DNA from 3 places in the Streptomyces sp. NPDC003393 genome. Region 1 is predicted to be linked to each of the others. Evidence: riboswitches for the same ligand, from Rfam matches in the RefSeq annotation. Region 1 holds a riboswitch; each other region holds the start of a gene.
The links. A riboswitch is a leader RNA that binds a small molecule or an ion and turns the genes downstream of it on or off. The one in region 1 is predicted to bind cobalamin.

Region 1 (5,646 bases):
TCGCCATCAACTTCCAGCTGCTCGGCGGCATCTGGATCCTGCAGACCTTCCCGGCCCTGGTCGGCGGCCTGTTCACGCGGTGGTTCCACCGCTGGGCGCTGCTCGCCGGCTGGGCGGTCGGCATGCTCTACGGCACGCTCGCGGCCTACGGGGTCGCCTCGCCGACGCAGAAGCACTTCGGCGGCTCGGCCAAGGAGATCCCGGGCATCGGCGAGATCGGCTACATCGGCCTGACGGCGTTCGTGCTCAACGTGGTCGTCACCGTGGTCCTGACCTTCGTCCTCAACGCGGTCAAGGCGCCCGCGGGCGTCGACGAGACCCGGCCCGAGGACTACACGGCCGACGCGGGGGACCCGGGCGTCGCGGTGGAGCTGCCGCCGGCCACGGCCGACAGCGCGCACTGACGGTACGCCTCTGACCCTGCGCCTCTCACCGGGCCGCAGCGTCTCGCAACGGGCCGCCGGAGAAATCCGGCGGCCCGTTGTCGTACCCCTCGTGCACACTCGGCGTATGGACATCGTGATCAGGCCGGCGGAGCCCGGCGAGTACGACGCCCTCGGCGAGATCACCGCCCAGGCCTATCTGGGCGACGGGCTGCTCGACTTCGGGGAGAGCGACGCGTACCTGGGCGAACTGAGGGACGTGGCCAAGCGGGCGGCCGCCGCCGAAGTGCTGGTGGCCGTCGCGGAGGGCAGGGTGCTCGGCGGGGTCACCTTCGTGCCGTCCGGCGGCCCGATGGCCGACATCGCGAGGCCCGGCGAGGCCGAGATACGGATGCTGGCGGTCGCGCGGACCGCGCGCGGCCGGGGCGCCGGCGAGGCCCTGGTGCGGGCCTGTCTGGACCGGGCCCGGCGCACCGAGGGCTGTGTCCGCCTGGTGCTGTCCACCCAGCGCACCATGCACGCCGCTCATCGCATCTACGAACGTCTGGGCTTCGTGCGCACCCCTGAGCGCGACTGGAACCCGCTCCCCCACCTCGACGAGATCACGCTGCTCGCCTACGAGTTGCCGCTCTGACACGCTCCGCAGTCGCCACGACACAACATATGGGGGTGGCCTTCTCACCCAGCACAAGATGTATGCTCATGCTCGCTGTCACCGCAGGGGAATCCGGTGCGAATCCGGAACTGTCCCGCAACGGTGTACTCGTCCGCGTATGCCCGCATGCCGTCATCTCCGGCTGCCCGTGTGCCGTCGTACGAGCGTCAGTCCGAGGACCTGCCGACAGTGCGCCCGGCCGTCCGGTCCGGGTGCCTGACGTCCGGGCCTCGCGGAATGGGCCGGTGGACGCGGCGCCGCGTGCGCCCGTGCGCTGCTCCCTGCCCTCCATGAGGCCCCGTGCCGAGCGAGGGAGAGCCCCACGTGACCATCGCGCCAGCCGATCCGGCTTCAGCGACAGGCTCCATCACCGGTCTGGAGGCCGAAGGTCCCGGTGCCGCGCTGCTGCGGACGCTGACCGAGCTGACCGCCGACCTCCCCGATGCCGACCCCGGCCGGGTGGCCGCCGCCGCGCTGCGCGGGCGTTCGGCGCACGCCGACGAGGCGGAGCTGCGGTATCTGGCCACCGAGGCCGCCGCCGGTCTCATCTCCGAGGACCCCGCCTACTCTCGGCTGGCCGCCCGGCTGCTGACCCTCGCCATCCGGGCCGAGGCCGCCTCGCAGGGCGTGACGTCCTTCACGGAGTCCGTCGCCGTGGGCCACCGCGAGGGGCTGATCGCCGACCGGACCGCCGCGTTCGTACGCCGGCACGCCGAGCGGCTGGACGCCCTGGTCGATCCGGCCGCCGACGACCGCTTCGGCTACTTCGGCCTGCGCACGCTGCACAGCCGCTATCTGCTGCGCCACCCGATCACCCGCAAGGTGGTCGAGACACCGCAGCACTTCATGCTGCGGGTCGCGAGCGGTCTGGCCGAGGACGACACCGCGCGGTCGGTGGACGACGTCGCGGCGCTCTACGGGCTCATGAGCCGCCTGGACTACCTGCCCTCCTCCCCCACGCTCTTCAACTCCGGCACCCGCCACCCCCAGATGTCGTCCTGCTACCTGCTCGACTCCCCCCGGGACGAGCTGGACAGCATCTACGAGCGCTACCACCAGGTCGCGCGGCTGTCCAAGCACGCCGGCGGCATCGGCATCGCCTACTCCCGCATCCGCTCGCGGGGTTCGCTGATCCGCGGCACCAACGGGCACTCCAACGGCATCGTGCCGTTCCTGAAGACCCTGGACGCCTCGGTGGCGGCCGTGAACCAGGGCGGCCGGCGCAAGGGCGCCGCGGCGGTCTACCTGGAGACCTGGCACTCGGACATCGAGGAGTTCCTGGAGCTGCGTGACAACACCGGCGAGGACGCCCGCCGCACCCACAACCTCAACCTGGCTCACTGGGTCCCGGACGAGTTCATGCGCCGGGTCAGCGCCGACGAGCAGTGGTCGCTGTTCTCCCCGTCGGACGTGCCGGAACTGGTGGACCTGTGGGGTGCGGAGTTCGACGCCGCGTACCGCAGGGCGGAGGCGGCCGGACGGGCGAAGAAGACCATGCCCGCCCGGGACCTGTACGGCCGGATGATGCGCACCCTGGCGCAGACCGGCAACGGCTGGATGACCTTCAAGGACGCCGCCAACCGCACCGCCAACCAGACGGCCGAGCCGGGCCACGTCGTCCACTCCTCCAACCTCTGCACGGAGATCCTGGAAGTCACCGACGACGGGGAGACGGCGGTCTGCAACCTGGGGTCCGTCAATCTGGGTGCCTTTGTCGACAAGGCGACCAATGATCTCGACTGGGAGCGCCTGGACGAGACCGTGCGCACCGCCGTCACCTTCCTGGACCGCGTGGTCGACATCAACTTCTACCCGACCGAGCAGGCGGGCCGCTCCAACGCCAGGTGGCGGCCCGTCGGCCTGGGCGCCATGGGCCTCCAGGACGTCTTCTTCAAGCTGCGCCTGCCCTTCGACTCCGCCGAGGCCAGGGCGCTGTCCACCCGCATCGCCGAGCGGATCATGCTCGCCGCGTACGAGGCGTCCGCCGACCTGGCCGAGCGCAACGGGCCGCTGCCGGCCTGGGAGAAGACCCGCGCCGCCCGGGGCGTGCTGCACCCCGACCACTACGACGTCGAGTTCACCTGGCCGGAGCGCTGGGCCGCCCTGCGCGAACGCGTCGCCGCCGTCGGCATGCGCAACGCGCTGCTTCTGGCCATCGCGCCCACCGCCACCATCGCGTCCATCGCCGGCGCCTACGAGTGCATCGAGCCGCAGGTCTCCAACCTGTTCAAGCGCGAGACGCTGTCGGGTGAGTTCCTCCAGGTCAACTCCTATCTGGTGGATGAGCTGAAGGAGCTCGGCGTCTGGGACGCCCGCACCCGTGAGGCGCTGCGCGAGGCGAACGGCTCGGTGCAGGACTTCGCCTGGATCCCCGAGGACGTGCGGGGTCTGTACCGCACGGCCTGGGAGATCCCACAGCGCGGACTGATCGACATGGCGGCGGCCCGGACCCCGTTCCTGGACCAGGCCCAGTCGCTGAACCTGTTCCTGGAGACGCCGACCATCGGCAAGCTGTCCTCGATGTACGCCTACGCCTGGAAGCAGGGCCTGAAGACCACGTACTACCTGCGCTCCCGCCCGGCCACCCGCATCGCCCGCGCGGCACGCGCCACCGTCCCCGTCCAGCAGGTCGCCGACCCCGAGGCGGTCGCCTGCTCCCTTGAGAACCCCGAGTCCTGCGAGGCCTGCCAGTGATGACCAGCACCACCGACCGACCCCAGACCCTCCTCGACCCCGGTTTCGAGCTGACGCTGCGCCCCATGCGCTACCCCGACTTCTACGAGCGCTACCGGGACGCCATCAAGAACACCTGGACCGTCGAGGAGGTCGACCTCCACTCGGACGTCGCCGACCTCGCCAGGCTCACGCCCGCCGAGCAGCACCTGATCGGCCGCCTGGTCGCCTTCTTCGCGACCGGTGACTCGATCGTCGCCAACAACCTGGTGCTGACGCTGTACAAGCACATCAACTCGCCGGAGGCGCGGCTCTATCTGAGCCGGCAGCTGTTCGAGGAGGCCGTGCACGTCCAGTTCTACCTGACGCTGCTGGACACCTATCTGCCCGACCCGGACGACCGCGCCGCCGCCTTCGCGGCCGTCGAGAACATCCCCTCCATCCGCGAGAAGGCCGGGTTCTGCTTCAAGTGGATCAACGAGGTCGAGAAGATCGACCGCCTGGAGACCAGGGCCGACCGCCGGCGGTTCCTGCTCAACCTGATCTGCTTCGCCGCCTGCATCGAGGGCCTGTTCTTCTACGGCGCCTTCGCGTACGTCTACTGGTTCCGCAGCCGGGGCCTGCTGCACGGTCTGGCCACCGGCACCAACTGGGTGTTCCGTGACGAGACGATGCACATGTCGTTCGCCTTCGACGTGGTGGACACCGTCCGCAAGGAGGAGCCGGACCTCTTCGACGACGAACTCGGGCGGCAGGTCACCGACATGCTGCGGGAGGCCGTCGAGGCCGAGCTGCAGTTCGCGCGCGACCTGTGCGGTGCCGGCCTCCCGGGGATGAACACCGACTCGATGCGGCAGTACCTGGAGTGCGTGGCCGACCAGCGGCTGGCGAGGCTCGGCTTCGCTCCGGTGTACGGCTCGGAGAACCCCTTCTCCTTCATGGAACTCCAGGGCGTTCAGGAGCTGACCAACTTTTTCGAGCGGCGTCCCTCGGCGTACCAGGTGGCGGTGGAGGGCACCGTCGACCTGGACGAGGACTTCTGATCCTCCCTTCGCTCCCCGGGGGCCGTGCGGACGAACTCCTCGTCCGCACGGCCCCGGTGGCCCTCTCGGCCCTTCTGAGCCGCCCTCAGCCGGCGGTCGATGCGCCGCTCGTGCACCATGCCGATCACCGAGGGGAGGATCACCAGCACCAGGAGTCCGAAGGCCGCCGGCATTCCGATCAGGGCTTGTGTCTGGTCTGCGTTCATGCACACCACTGTCGCGCCCGATGCTCCTTACCGTCAGTGGCAGGACTGCCGTACACCTTCAAATTCCTGCCACTCACAGGGCAGACTGGGGGCATGCTGCAGAACGTGGCCGCCGTCCTGCTGGACGGCGTGCATCCTTTCGAACTCGGCGTGGTGTGCGAGGTCTTCGGCATCGACCGCAGCGACGACGGACTCCCGGTGTACGACTTCGCGGTGGTCTCGGCGGAGGGCCCGGCGCTGGGCACCCATGTGGGCGGCCTGAGCGTCAGCACGTCCTACGGACTCGACCGGCTCGACGAGGCGGACCTGATCGCGGTACCCGCCGGGAGCGACTACGCCCGCCGGGAGTACCCGCCCGAGCTGCTGGACTCGCTGCGGCGGGCCGTGGACCGGGGCGCGCGGGTGCTGAGCGTGTGCTCCGGGGTCTTCGTACTGGGCGCGGCCGGGCTGCTGGAGGGGCGGCGGTGCGCGGTGCACTGGCACCATGCGGCGGAGCTGACCCGGCAGTATCCGGGCGCGACCGTCGAGCCGGACGTGCTCTACGTCGACGAGGACCCGGTGATCACCTCCGCGGGGACGGCCGCCGGCATCGACGCCTGTCTGCACATCGTGCGCAAGGAACAGGGGCCGGAGGTGGCCAACAAGATCGCCCGGCGGATGGTGGTGCCGCCGCACCGGGACGGCGG
Region 2 (5,646 bases), on a different contig from region 1:
CGATGTCCCCGACGTCGCGGAGCGGTTCGTCGAGGTCCTTGACCAGGGCGTGCGCCACGTCGACGCGGAAGCCGTCCACGCCCCGGTCGGACCAGAAGCGCAGGGTGGCGCGGAAGTCGGCGCGGACCTCCTCGTTCTCCCAGTTGAAGTCCGGCTGCTCGGGCGCGAACAGGTGCAGGTACCACTGCCCGTCCGGCACCCGCCGCCAGGCGCTGCCGCCGAAGACGGACTGCCAGTCGGTGGGCGGGAGTTCACCGTGCTCGCCGCGTCCGTCGCGGAAGACGTACCGGTCGCGGGCCGGAGAGCCGGGCCCGGCCCGCAGCGCCTCCTGGAACCAGGGGTGCAGGTGGGAGCTGTGGTTGGGGACGATGTCGACGATCACCTTCAGGCCCAGGCGATGGGCCTCGGTGACCATGGCGTCGAAGTCGTCGAGGGTGCCCAGGCGCGGATCGACGTCCCGGTGGTCGGCGACGTCGTAGCCGCCGTCGGCCAGCTCGGAGGGGTAGAAGGGGCTCAGCCAGAGCGCGTCCACGCCGAGCGCGGCGAGGTGGGTCAGCCGCTGGGTGACGCCCCGGATGTCGCCGAGCCCGTCACCGTCGGCGTCGGCGAAGCTGCGGGGGTAGACCTGGTAGACGACGGCCTGCCGCCACCGGTCGGGGTTCTTGGGGGAGAGGTCGAGGGGTGCGTCGCCGGGGGCGGTGCCCGTGGCGACGCGCGTGGAGTCGTGGGGGGAGGTGTCCGTCGAGTCGTGCGTGGTGGTGCGGTCGGTCACGCGATCTCCTCTTCGGTGCGTCGTCGATGCAACAAAGAGAACTCTGTCCCGATCGCCGGAAATATGAAACCGCCACAGGAGGCAGAGGGGGCGGCAAAGGGGGCGTACGTCAGCCGGCGTCCGCCGCACAGTGCTCCAGCAGGCCCCGTACGTCGCGGTCCACCACCCGGTAGCGCACCACGCGCCCCTCCTTCTCGCCCTCCACCACCCCGGCCGCCCGCAGCAGCCGCAGGGCCTGGGAGACGGCCGGGTCGTTCATGCCGGTGGCGATCGCGAGGTCGGAGACGGCCAGTGGGCCGGTGCGGTGCAGGGCGAGCAGCAGCGCGAGCCGCTTGGGGTCGGCGAGCAGCGAGAAACGGTCCGCCCAGGCGCGGACGTGCGCGGCGTCGCCGATCGCCGCGATGGCGTCGCACACCCGGTGACCGTCGATGGTGCGGCGGTCCGCGCGGTCGGCAGGGACGAGATGCATACCGCCATCCTCGCAGGCGCACCCCTGTGATCTTCCATACCTGCGCAGGTATGCAGCTATGCAGCCGACCGCTTCCCCCTCTACGGTGGGCGGGCCGTGGTGTTCGGGAAGTCGATGCAAGGTCGACGCGGCCCTCGCCACTGTGATCGGGGAGTTCCAGGCCCACGTCCCGCGCGGGACAGCCACTGGCCGTCGTACGACGGCCGGGAAGGCGGGCCGGGCACGCACCACCCGTAAGCCAGGAGACCGGCCACGGCAGCTCACGAAGTGATCCACGAGGTGCTGGAGCGTGATGACCGGATGACCCTGCCCAACCCTGCCCCGACGACGACCGAGGCCGCCTTCGCCTGGCGCCGGGAGGACACCTTCAAGACCGCGGGGCTGATGGGGGTGATCCTCGCCCTGCACGTCGTCGCCTTCGGGATCCTGTTCCTGCTCGTCGTTCCCGAGCACTACCGGGTCGGCACCAAGGCCTTCGGCATCGGCCTCGGCATCACCGCCTACACCCTCGGCATGCGGCACGCCTTCGACGCCGACCACATCGCCGCCATCGACAACACCACCCGCAAGCTCATGGCCGACGGCAAGCGCCCGGTCTCGGTGGGCTTCTGGTTCGCGCTGGGCCACTCCAGCGTGGTGGTGCTCCTGGCCCTGCTGATCGCCGGCGGGACCTCGCTGGCCGGCAAGGTCATGGACGACGGCTCGCGCACCCACCAGGTCCTCGGCTTCATGGGGACCACCGTCTCCGGGACCTTCCTCTATCTGATCGCCGCCCTCAACCTGGTCGCCCTGGTGGGCATCCTCAAGGTCTTCCGCGCGATGCGGGCCGGCACCTACGACGAGCGCGAGCTCGAACAGCACCTGGACTCCCGGGGGTTCATGAACCGCGTCCTCGGCCGGCTGACCCGGTCCGTCTCGCGGCCGGGGCAGATGTTCCCGCTCGGTTTCCTCTTCGGCCTCGGCTTCGACACGGCCACCGAGGTCACCCTGATGGTGATGGCCGGGTCGGGCGCGGCGGCCGGACTGCCCTGGTACGCGATCCTCTGCCTGCCCCTGCTCTTCGCGGCCGGGATGAGCCTGTTCGACACCCTCGACGGCACGTTCATGAACTTCGCGTACCAGTGGGCCTTCTCCAACCCCGTCCGCAAGGTGTTCTACAACCTCACCATCACCGGCCTGTCCATCGCCGTCGCCTTCTTCATCGGCACGATCGAACTCGTCGGCGTCCTGCACGACAAGCTCGACCTGCGTGACGACGTCACCGGCTGGATCGCCGGCCTCGACCTGGACAACGTGGGCTACATCATCGTCGGCCTCTTCGTCGTGGTGTGGGCGGCGGCGCTGGCGTACTGGAAGGCGGCCAAGGTGGAACAGCGCTGGGCGGTCCGGGCGGCGGAGACGGACTAAGGGCTGTTGCCTTCGACCGTGGCCAGGTACAGCTTCACGTACCGGTCGGGGTCGATGTCCAACGCCACGTCCACCAGCCGCTGTTCGCGAGCCTCGCCGTGGAGCTCCGCCTCGCCCGGGCGCGGCCGGCGGTCGACGACCGTCTGGCCGCGCGCCGGGCCCGGCGCGAGGTTCACCTCCACCGGCAGCCGCCGCGTGGTCAGCCCCGCCGGGTCGGCGACCGAGCACACGGCGCCCGCGTCCCCGAGCCCGCCGGAGGGGTCCTGCGCGGAGGTCACCGGGTCGCGGTGGGCGAGCAGCCGTCCCGCGAGGTTCGCGCCCGGCTCGGCGCTGTCGCGCAGTCTGCGTACGTCGTCGGCCGGGACGATCACCCGCTGGAACACGTCCAGCCCGTACATCGTGATCGGCACCCCGGCGGTGAGCAGGATCGCCGCCGCCTCCGGGTCGTGCCAGACATTGAACTCGGCGACCGCGGTGGCGTTGCCGGTGGCGACCGCGCCGCCCATGAACACGATCCGCTCGATGTTGCGCGTCACCTCCGGATGGGTGCGCAGCAGCAGCGCGATGTTCGTCAGCGGGGCCGTCGGGATCAGGGTGACGGGGCGGGGCGAGGCGAGGATCTCGCGGCGGAGCAGTGTCACCGCGTCCACGCCGGCCGGGCGGCGGCGTGGCTCGGGCAGCCCGAGGTCGCCCATGCCGTCCCGGCCGTGCACGTGGTGCGCGGTGCGCAGGGGCTCGATCAGCGGGCGTTCGGCGCCCCGCGCCACGGGGATCTCGGGAGCGCCCGCCTGTTCCAGGACGGTCAGCGTGTTGCGTACCACCTGGTCCACGTCCGTGTTCCCGGCCACGCAGCCGACCGCGCGCAGTTCCAGGCCCGGGTGGCGGACGGCGAACAGCAGGGCCAGTGCGTCGTCGACACCGGTGTCGCAGTCGATGATCACGGGGGTGGCGGAGGTGGACTGACCGGTCACGGCGGGCTCCCTGGTGAACGTTCCGTCGGCGGACGCCCCGACACTGCGACCTTATGCGCCGGGCGCCTCGCCCTCACCCCACAGTCCGGTGCCTCGCGCCGCCACCTGCTCCGCGATCCGGTCCAGCAGTTCCGCGACGGGCACGGGCCCCGGCCGGCGCCCGTCCCGCAGCCGCGGCGCGGCCAGTCCCGCCCCGGCCTCCCGCTCCCCGATCACGGCCTGGTACGGCACGAGTCGCGCCGCCCGGATCCTGGCCCCCAGGGTGCCCTGCTCCGGACCGGCGAGCTCGGCCCGCAGTCCGCGCGCCCGGGCCTGCTCCACGACCTCCTCGGCGCGCGCCGCCTGCGCCTCGGCCACCGGCAGCACCACCAGCTGCACGGGCGCCAGCCACACGGGGAAGGCCCCGCCGTGCCGTTCGATCAGGTGCGCGACGGCGCGCTCCACGCTGCCGATGACGCTGCGGTGCACCATCACCGGGCGGTGCTTGGCGCCGTCGGCGCCGATGTAGTGCAGGTCGAACCGCTCGGGCTGGTGGAAGTCGATCTGCACGGTGGACAGGGTGGCCTCGCGGCCGGCCCCGTCCACGATCTGCACGTCGATCTTGGGCCCGTAGAAGGCCGCCTCGCCCTCGGCCTCCTCGTAGGGCACACCGGCCCCGTCGAGGACCTCCCTCAGCAGCGCGGTGGCCCGCCGCCACAGCTCCGGGTCGGCGACGTACTTGCCGCCCTCGCCGGGCAGGGACAGCCGGTGGCGGGCGGCCTCGATGCCGAGGTCGGCGTAGGCGCGGGCGATCAGGTCCAGGGCGGCACGGGCCTCGTCGACGGCCTGGTCCAGGGTGCAGAAGACATGGGCGTCGTTGAGCTGGATGGCCCGCACCCGGGTCAGCCCGCCGAGGACGCCGGACAGCTCCGAGCGGTACATGCCGCCCAGCTCGGCGATCCGCAGCGGCAGTTCGCGGTAGCTGTGGGAGCGGGAACGGTAGACGAGGGCGTGGTGCGGGCACAGGCTCGGGCGCAGGACGACCTGCTCGGCGCCCAGCTCCATCGGCGGGAACATGTCGTCGCTGTAGTGCGCCCAGTGCCCTGAGATCTCGTACAGCTCGCGTTTGCCGAGAACGGGCGAGTACACGTGCCGGTAGCCGGCCGCGCGCTCGGCCTCGCGGATGTACTCCTCCAGTTCGTGGCGCACCACGGCGCCGTCGGGCAGCCAGTACGGCAGGCCGGCCCCGATCAGCGGGTCGGTGTCGAACAGGGCGAGCTCTCGGCCGAGGCGGCGGTGGTCGTGCATGGCGGACTCCTCAGGGGTGCGGGTGCGGCGGGAGGGGCGAGGAGCCCTGGAGGCGGAGAGCGGAGGAACGCCGAAGCCCCGGGCACTCGCCCCGGGGCTTCTTCGATCAGCTCAGCTGTCGGCGCGCCGGGACACTCTCCGGCGTCGTCGTCACGAGGAACGACGGGATGGACGGCACGGCACGCTGCATGGGCGGGACGCTAGCAGCGGGCCGGACGCGCACGCGAGGGATTTTCTCCTCGCCCTCCTCCTCGCCCTCCTCCTCGCACGTCTCCCCGCGGTTCTCCCCCCGTGCGGTGCGGGCCGGGCCGCCCGGCCCGCGACCTCGTCACCCGTACGGCCCGCACCCGCACGGCCCGGCGCGCTGGTGGGCGGGGCGGCCAGGTGGTGCCGTGGAGACGAACGCCCACTCCGTGTCACCGCCCGCTCCTCTGGAGGCATCCGCTCATGCACCGTCTGCCGGCCGCCCGCCTCCTGCCCGCCTGCGTCCTGTGCACGGCCGCCCTGATGACCGCGACCGCCTGCACGTCCGGGTCCGGCGACGCCTCCACCTCGGCGGCCACCCGCCCGGCCGGGTCCGACACGCCGGGCGCCTCCACCACGCTGACCGCCGCGCAGGCGCAGGCCGCGCTGCTCACCGAGGCCGACCTCGGCGCGCCGTGGGCTCCGACGCAGGGCGCCGCGACCTGGCGGGACGGGGTGCTCAAGGCCCGGACCACCGTCGCGGACTGCCAGCGCCT
Region 3 (5,646 bases), on a different contig from region 1:
CGTGTGCAGGGCGACCAGGTTGGGGTGGCGGGCGGCGAGACGGCGCGAGTGGCGCCAGGGGGCCACCTCGTCGCCGGGGCCGTGGAAGACCAGTGTCGGCACGGTGAGCCGCGCCGGGTCGTTCGCCCGGGCGAGCCGGTCGCCGTGCAGGCCGACGCGGCCCTGCGCGGCGCGCACCGCGAGCGGCAGCAGGGGGCCCGGGGTGTGCCGCGCCCTGGCCAGGGCGCGCAGTGTCGCCTCCCAGTCGAGCACGGGCGAGTCCAGGATCAGCCCGGAGACGCGGTCGCGCAGGTCCGAGTCGAGGGCGGCGCGCAGCGCCATGGTGGCGCCGGTGGACCAGCCGTGCAGCACGACCCGCTCGGCGCCGGACCGCACGGCGTAGCCGATCGCGGCGTCCAGGTCGCGCCACTCGGTCTCGCCGAGGTGGTTCAGGCCGTCCGGGGAGCGGGGCGCGCCCGGGTCGCCGCGGTAGGCGAGGTCGAGCACCGGGAAGTGCCTGCGGTGCAGGAAACTCATGATGTTCAGCGGGTGCTCGCGGGTGGTGCCCAGCCCGTGCACGGTGATCACCCAGGTCTCGCGGACCGCCGGCACGAACCAGGCGGGCAGCGCGCCGAGTTCGCCCGGGACCTCCACGTCGTCGTGGTGCAGGCCGAGGGCGGACCGGGGGTCGCCGACGTGCACATTCGGGGTGAACCAGACCTTGTCCCGGGGCTGCAGCAGTCCGTGCGTGACCCCTTCCAGCCGGCGTACGACGGTGTCCGGCAGGTGCGGGGCGTCCCGCAGGACGGGTCCGACGACCGCGTGGGAGCCGTCGCCGGCCAGCCCGTACGTGCCGGGCCGCAGGGAGGCCAGGTCCCGGGTGAGCGTGATCTGGCCCGCGGCCGTGCTGTGCACGGTGAGCCGGGGTTCGGTGGGCAGGGGCCGGCCGGGGGGCGCCTTGAGCGCGGCGTCGCTGGCGAGCCGTCCGGCGGCGACGCTCGCCGCGCCGGCCGCCAGGGTCGCGGTGACGGCCGCGGCCGTCGCTCTGACTACTGTGCGCACGGATCCAGTGTCGTGGTGTCCCCGGTCACCGGCCAGTGGGCGGAAGGGTCGGGGTGACATGTTCCTGCGAGTTCCAGAAAGAGCGGGCTTCACCCCTCCGGGGACTGTCCGACGATTCCCGTCCGCCGCGGGCGACGGCGCGCATCGTCGGACAGCCCCTCAGCGGCCCGGTTGTCCGTAGCCCCGCAGCCGGTCCGTCACGTGCGCCAGCTCTTCGCGCGACAGCAGGGACGGCGTCATGCCGGGCACCGAGGACGCGGTCAGCCACAGCCGGCACATCCACTCCAGCTGGGCCGTGCGGTCGTACGCCTGGTCGAGGGTGGCGCCGTGGGTGACGGTGCCGTGGTTCTGCAGGAGGCATCCGGAACGGCCGGCGAGGGCGCGCAGCATGTTCTGGGCCAGCTCCTCGGTGCCGTAGGTGGCGTAGGGCGCGACACGCACCGGACCGCCGAGCGCGGCGGCCATGTAGTGGACCAGGGGCAGTTCGGGGACGAGTGTCGAGACGGCCGTCGCGTGCACGGCGTGGGTGTGGACGACGGCGGCCGCGTCGGTGGCGCGGTAGATCGCCAGGTGCATGGGCAGTTCGCTGGTCGGGACCAGTGTGCCGAGCACCTGCCGGCCGTCGAGTCGGACGCCGGTGATGTCGTCCGGCGTGAGCCGGTCGTACGGCACGCCCGACGGCGTGACCAGCACGGTCTCCCCCACCCGCACCGACACGTTGCCGGAGGTGCCCACCACCAGCCCGTCGGCCACCGTGCGCCGGGCCGTGGCCACCAGCTCGCGCCAGGCGCGGGCCTCCGGCTCCCGCGCCTGGCGAGCGCGCACCGGGTCTGTCGCATCCGTCACTCGTGTGTCCCGCTCCGTCATGCCGTGATCCTTTCAGCCCGGACGTGCGGCAGGACAGGGACAGCCGCTCCGCCGGGTCACGGACGACGGGCCGCGGCGGCGAAACGGAACCTCCGGGAAGCAGATTCGGACACTCCGCGGACCGGCCCAGTTCATCTTCTGTTCACCCTGGTTACCTACGTTCAACCAGCCAATGACGCTCGAACGATTGCCTGGGTAAATGGAAAGCTTCTCGCTGATCCTCGCGATTGTGGTAGTAACCGCACTCGCGTTCGATTTCACGAACGGTTTCCACGACACCGCCAACGCGATGGCCACCACCATCTCGACCGGCGCACTCAAGCCCAAGGTCGCGGTGGCCATGTCCGCCGCGCTCAACCTGGTGGGCGCGTTCCTCTCCGTGGAGGTCGCCAACACGATCTCCAAGGGCCTCGTCGACGAGGCCGGCATCCGTCCCGAGGTCATTTTCGCCGCCCTGGTCGGCGCGATCCTCTGGAACCTGCTGACCTGGCTGGTCGGGCTTCCGTCCAGTTCCTCGCACGCCCTCATGGGCGGCCTGATCGGCGCCACGATCGCCTCGGCCGGCGTGGGCGCGGTGCACGGTGACGCCCTGGTCACCAAGGTCATCATCCCCGCGGTGGCCGCCCCGGTCGTCGCGGGTCTCGCGGCGATGGTCGCGACCCGGCTGTCGTACACGATCGGCGGGAAGGCGGACGGCACGGCGGCCGAGAAGGGCCACCGGGTCGGGCAGATCGCCTCCGCGGGCCTGGTCTCGCTGGCCCACGGCACCAACGACGCCCAGAAGACGATGGGCGTCATCACCCTCGCCCTGATCGCCGGCGGCGCCACAGCCCCCGGCTCCAACCCTCCCACCTGGGTCATCCTCTCGGCGGGCCTCGCGATCGCGCTCGGCACCTACATCGGCGGCTGGCGCATCATCCGCACCATGGGCACCGGCCTGACCGACCTCCAGCCGCGGCAGGGCTTCGCCGCCCAGACCAGCGCGGCCACCGCCATCCTCGCCTCCTCGCACCTCGGCTTCTCGCTCTCCACCACGCACGTCGTCTCCGGCTCGGTGATGGGTGCGGGCCTGGGCCGCAAAGGCGGTGTGGTCCGCTGGTCCACCGCAGGCCGCATGACCGTCGCCTGGGTCCTCACGCTGCCCGCCGCGGCCCTGGTCGGCGCGGGCGCGGAGGCGGTCACCGGGCTGGGCGACTGGGGCACCGCGCTCGTCGCCGCGTTCCTGGTGACCTCGAGCGCGGCGATCTGGAAGATCTCCCGCCGCCAGGTCGTCGACCACACCAACGTCACCGAGCCCGCGGCCGAGGAGCCGCCCGGCGTCGTGACCCAGGCGATCGCCGCCGTCACCCCGCCCCCGGCGGCCCCCGCCCCCGCGTCCACGGCACCGGTCTCCACGGACGAGTCCGCCGCCGTCGAGTCGCTCACCGCGACGATCCCCGCCCAGCCGGCCGCCCCCGTCATCGACGCGCCCCTCATCGAGACGCCCGTCATCGACGCGACAGCCATCACCACGCCCGCCATCGACGCACCCGTCATCGATCCGACGGCCGTCACCACGCCCGTCATCGATCCGACGGCCGCGCCGACCGCGTCCGCCGCTCCGGCCACCCCGCCGGCCGCCACCGTCTGACCCCCGCTCACCCGGCACCCAAGGAAGCATCACCATGAAGATCGACTGGGCAGCCCTCGGCTCCGTCTTCGGCGTCAGCCTCGCGGTCACCGTGGGCCTGGTGGCACTGTTCACCCTGGGCATCGCGGGCCTGTCCCGGCGGGAGCGTGCCGTCGCGCGGGGCGACGGAGGCGGGGTCCTCGCGGTCACCGGCGCCTACGTCTGCTTCGCCACCTGCGCCGCCGCGGTGGCCTACGGCATCCACCTCATCGTCGGCACGGGCTGACAGCCGGTCAGGGCCCCTGCCGGACCCCGGAAGTCAAGAGCGTCCCACCACCCGCCCCGCCCGCCCCGCCACCTCGGCGAACGGGCGGGGCGGGCTTCTCGCGCCGGTGGTGTGGGCCTCATCTCAGTATCCCGTCGCAGGTCAACGGTGAGTTGACGGGTGTTCGCGGGGCGTGGTGGACTGCCGGGGCCATGTACGGCGGCAGGAGAGGAAGCCGGTGCGAATCCGGCGCGGTCCCGCCACTGTCACCGGGGTAGTAACCCCGGGAGCCAGGAACTCTCACCGCCGGTCTCGTCGAACCAGGGCGTGGACACCCTGAGTGAGGACATATCGCCATGCGCGGCTGCCGACCGAGGTTCATCGACGACGCTCTGCCCGGCCCCGAAGTCGGCTGAACCCATGGGTGCCGATCGCGTCTTCGCGTACGGCGCCGCCGCCGGCCTCCTCGGTGACCTCCTCCTCGGCGATCCACGCCGAGGACATCCGGTCGCCGTGTTCGGCCGCGCCGCGGGCGCCGTGGAACGTCTGCTGTGGCGGGACCACCGAGGTCGGGGCGCCCTTCACACGGCCCTGTGCGCCGGCGGCGCCACCGCGCTCGGTGCCGCCGCCGCGCGCGCCGTCCGCCCCTCCCCCGTCGCCTCCGCCGCCCTGACGGCCGCCGCCACCTGGGCCGTGGTCGGCGGGACCTCCCTCGTCCGGGAGGCGCGCACCATCGGGCGCGCGTTGGAAGCGGGCGACGTGGTGGCGGCCCGGGCGCGGCTGCCGCACCTGTGCGGGCGCGACCCCCAGGCGCTCGACGCCGACGGGATCGCCCGGGCCGTCGTGGAGTCGGTCGCCGAGAACACCTCCGACGCCGTGGTGGGCGCGCTGGTGTGGGGCGCCGTCGCCGGGGTGCCGGGGCTCGCCGCGTTCCGGGCCGTGAACACCCTGGACGCCATGGTCGGGCACAAGTCGCCCCGGTACCGCCGCTTCGGCTGGGCCTCCGCACGCCTGGACGACCTGGCCGGATGGCCGGGGGCGCGGCTCACCGCCGTCCTGGCGGCCGTGGCCGGCCCTGACCCGCGGGGCGCCCTGCGCGCCTGGCGCGCCGACGCCCGCCGGCACCCGAGCCCCAACGCCGGTCCGGTCGAGGCCTCCTTCGCGGGGGCGCTCGGGGTGCGGATGGGCGGCACGCTCTCGTACGGCGGGCGTCTGGAGCACCGCCCGGTGCTCAACGGCGCCGGGCGCGCCGTGCGCGTCGGGGACATCGAGCGAGCGGTACGGCTCTCACGGCGCGTCGGCTGGCTCGCCCTCGGCACCTGCGCCGCCGTCGGGCTCCTGTGCGACCGCGGCCGCGGCGATCGCGGCACGCGCGGCAACCGTCGGACGAAGGGAAGCGCGTCATGAGCGGCGGTCTGCTCGTCGCCGGCACCACCTCCGACGCCGGCAAGAGCGTCGTGACGGCCGGGATCTGCCGGTGGCTGGTGCGGCAAGGCGTCAAGGTCGCGCCCTTCAAGGCGCAGAACATGTCCCTCAACTCCTTCGTCACGCGCGAGGGCGCGGAGATCGGGCGGGCGCAGGCCATGCAGGCCCAGGCCTGCCGGATCGAGCCGACCGCGCTGATGAACCCGGTGCTGCTCAAGCCGGGCGGGGAGCGGAGCAGCCAGGTGGTGCTGCTGGGCAGGCCGGTCGGCGAGATGAGCGCGCGCGGCTACCACGGCGGACGGCAGCAGCGGCTCCTGGGCACCGTGCTGGACTGCCTCACCGAGCTGCGGGGCACGTATGACGCCGTGATCTGTGAGGGGGCGGGGTCCCCGGCGGAGATCAATCTGCGCCGGACCGACATCGTGAACATGGGGATCGC

Region 2: another riboswitch for cobalamin. It lies ahead of ACWDUZ_RS16675 (HoxN/HupN/NixA family nickel/cobalt transporter); the one in region 1 lies ahead of ACWDUZ_RS17845 (ribonucleoside-diphosphate reductase subunit alpha).
Region 3: another riboswitch for cobalamin. It lies ahead of ACWDUZ_RS28935 (cobalamin biosynthesis protein); the one in region 1 lies ahead of ACWDUZ_RS17845 (ribonucleoside-diphosphate reductase subunit alpha).

The regions. Positions count from the first base shown of each region.
Region 1 covers NZ_JBSFRB010000016.1:62,512-68,157, reverse strand. Annotated here, with positions in the region: gene mctP (monocarboxylate uptake permease MctP) at 1-404, shown strand, start outside; gene ACWDUZ_RS17850 (GNAT family N-acetyltransferase) at 511-1,017, shown strand; cobalamin riboswitch at 1,080-1,240, shown strand; gene ACWDUZ_RS17845 (ribonucleoside-diphosphate reductase subunit alpha) at 1,363-3,732, shown strand; gene ACWDUZ_RS17840 (ribonucleotide-diphosphate reductase subunit beta) at 3,732-4,754, shown strand; gene ACWDUZ_RS17835 (GlxA family transcriptional regulator) at 5,054-5,646, shown strand, end outside.
Region 2 covers NZ_JBSFRB010000014.1:120,573-126,218, reverse strand. Annotated here, with positions in the region: gene ACWDUZ_RS16685 (glycoside hydrolase family 13 protein) at 1-772, opposite strand, end outside; gene ACWDUZ_RS16680 (metalloregulator ArsR/SmtB family transcription factor) at 882-1,241, opposite strand; cobalamin riboswitch at 1,322-1,510, shown strand; gene ACWDUZ_RS16675 (HoxN/HupN/NixA family nickel/cobalt transporter) at 1,509-2,648, shown strand; gene ACWDUZ_RS16670 (nucleoside hydrolase) at 2,645-3,619, opposite strand; partial or broken gene thrS (threonine--tRNA ligase) at 3,671-4,921, opposite strand; gene ACWDUZ_RS16660 (hypothetical protein) at 5,354-5,646, shown strand, end outside.
Region 3 covers NZ_JBSFRB010000037.1:38,549-44,194, reverse strand. Annotated here, with positions in the region: gene ACWDUZ_RS28955 (alpha/beta hydrolase) at 1-1,041, opposite strand, end outside; gene ACWDUZ_RS28950 (class II aldolase/adducin family protein) at 1,201-1,908, opposite strand; gene ACWDUZ_RS28945 (inorganic phosphate transporter) at 2,108-3,538, shown strand; gene ACWDUZ_RS28940 (hypothetical protein) at 3,573-3,803, shown strand; cobalamin riboswitch at 3,963-4,101, shown strand; gene ACWDUZ_RS28935 (cobalamin biosynthesis protein) at 4,203-5,189, shown strand; gene ACWDUZ_RS28930 (cobyric acid synthase) at 5,186-5,646, shown strand, end outside.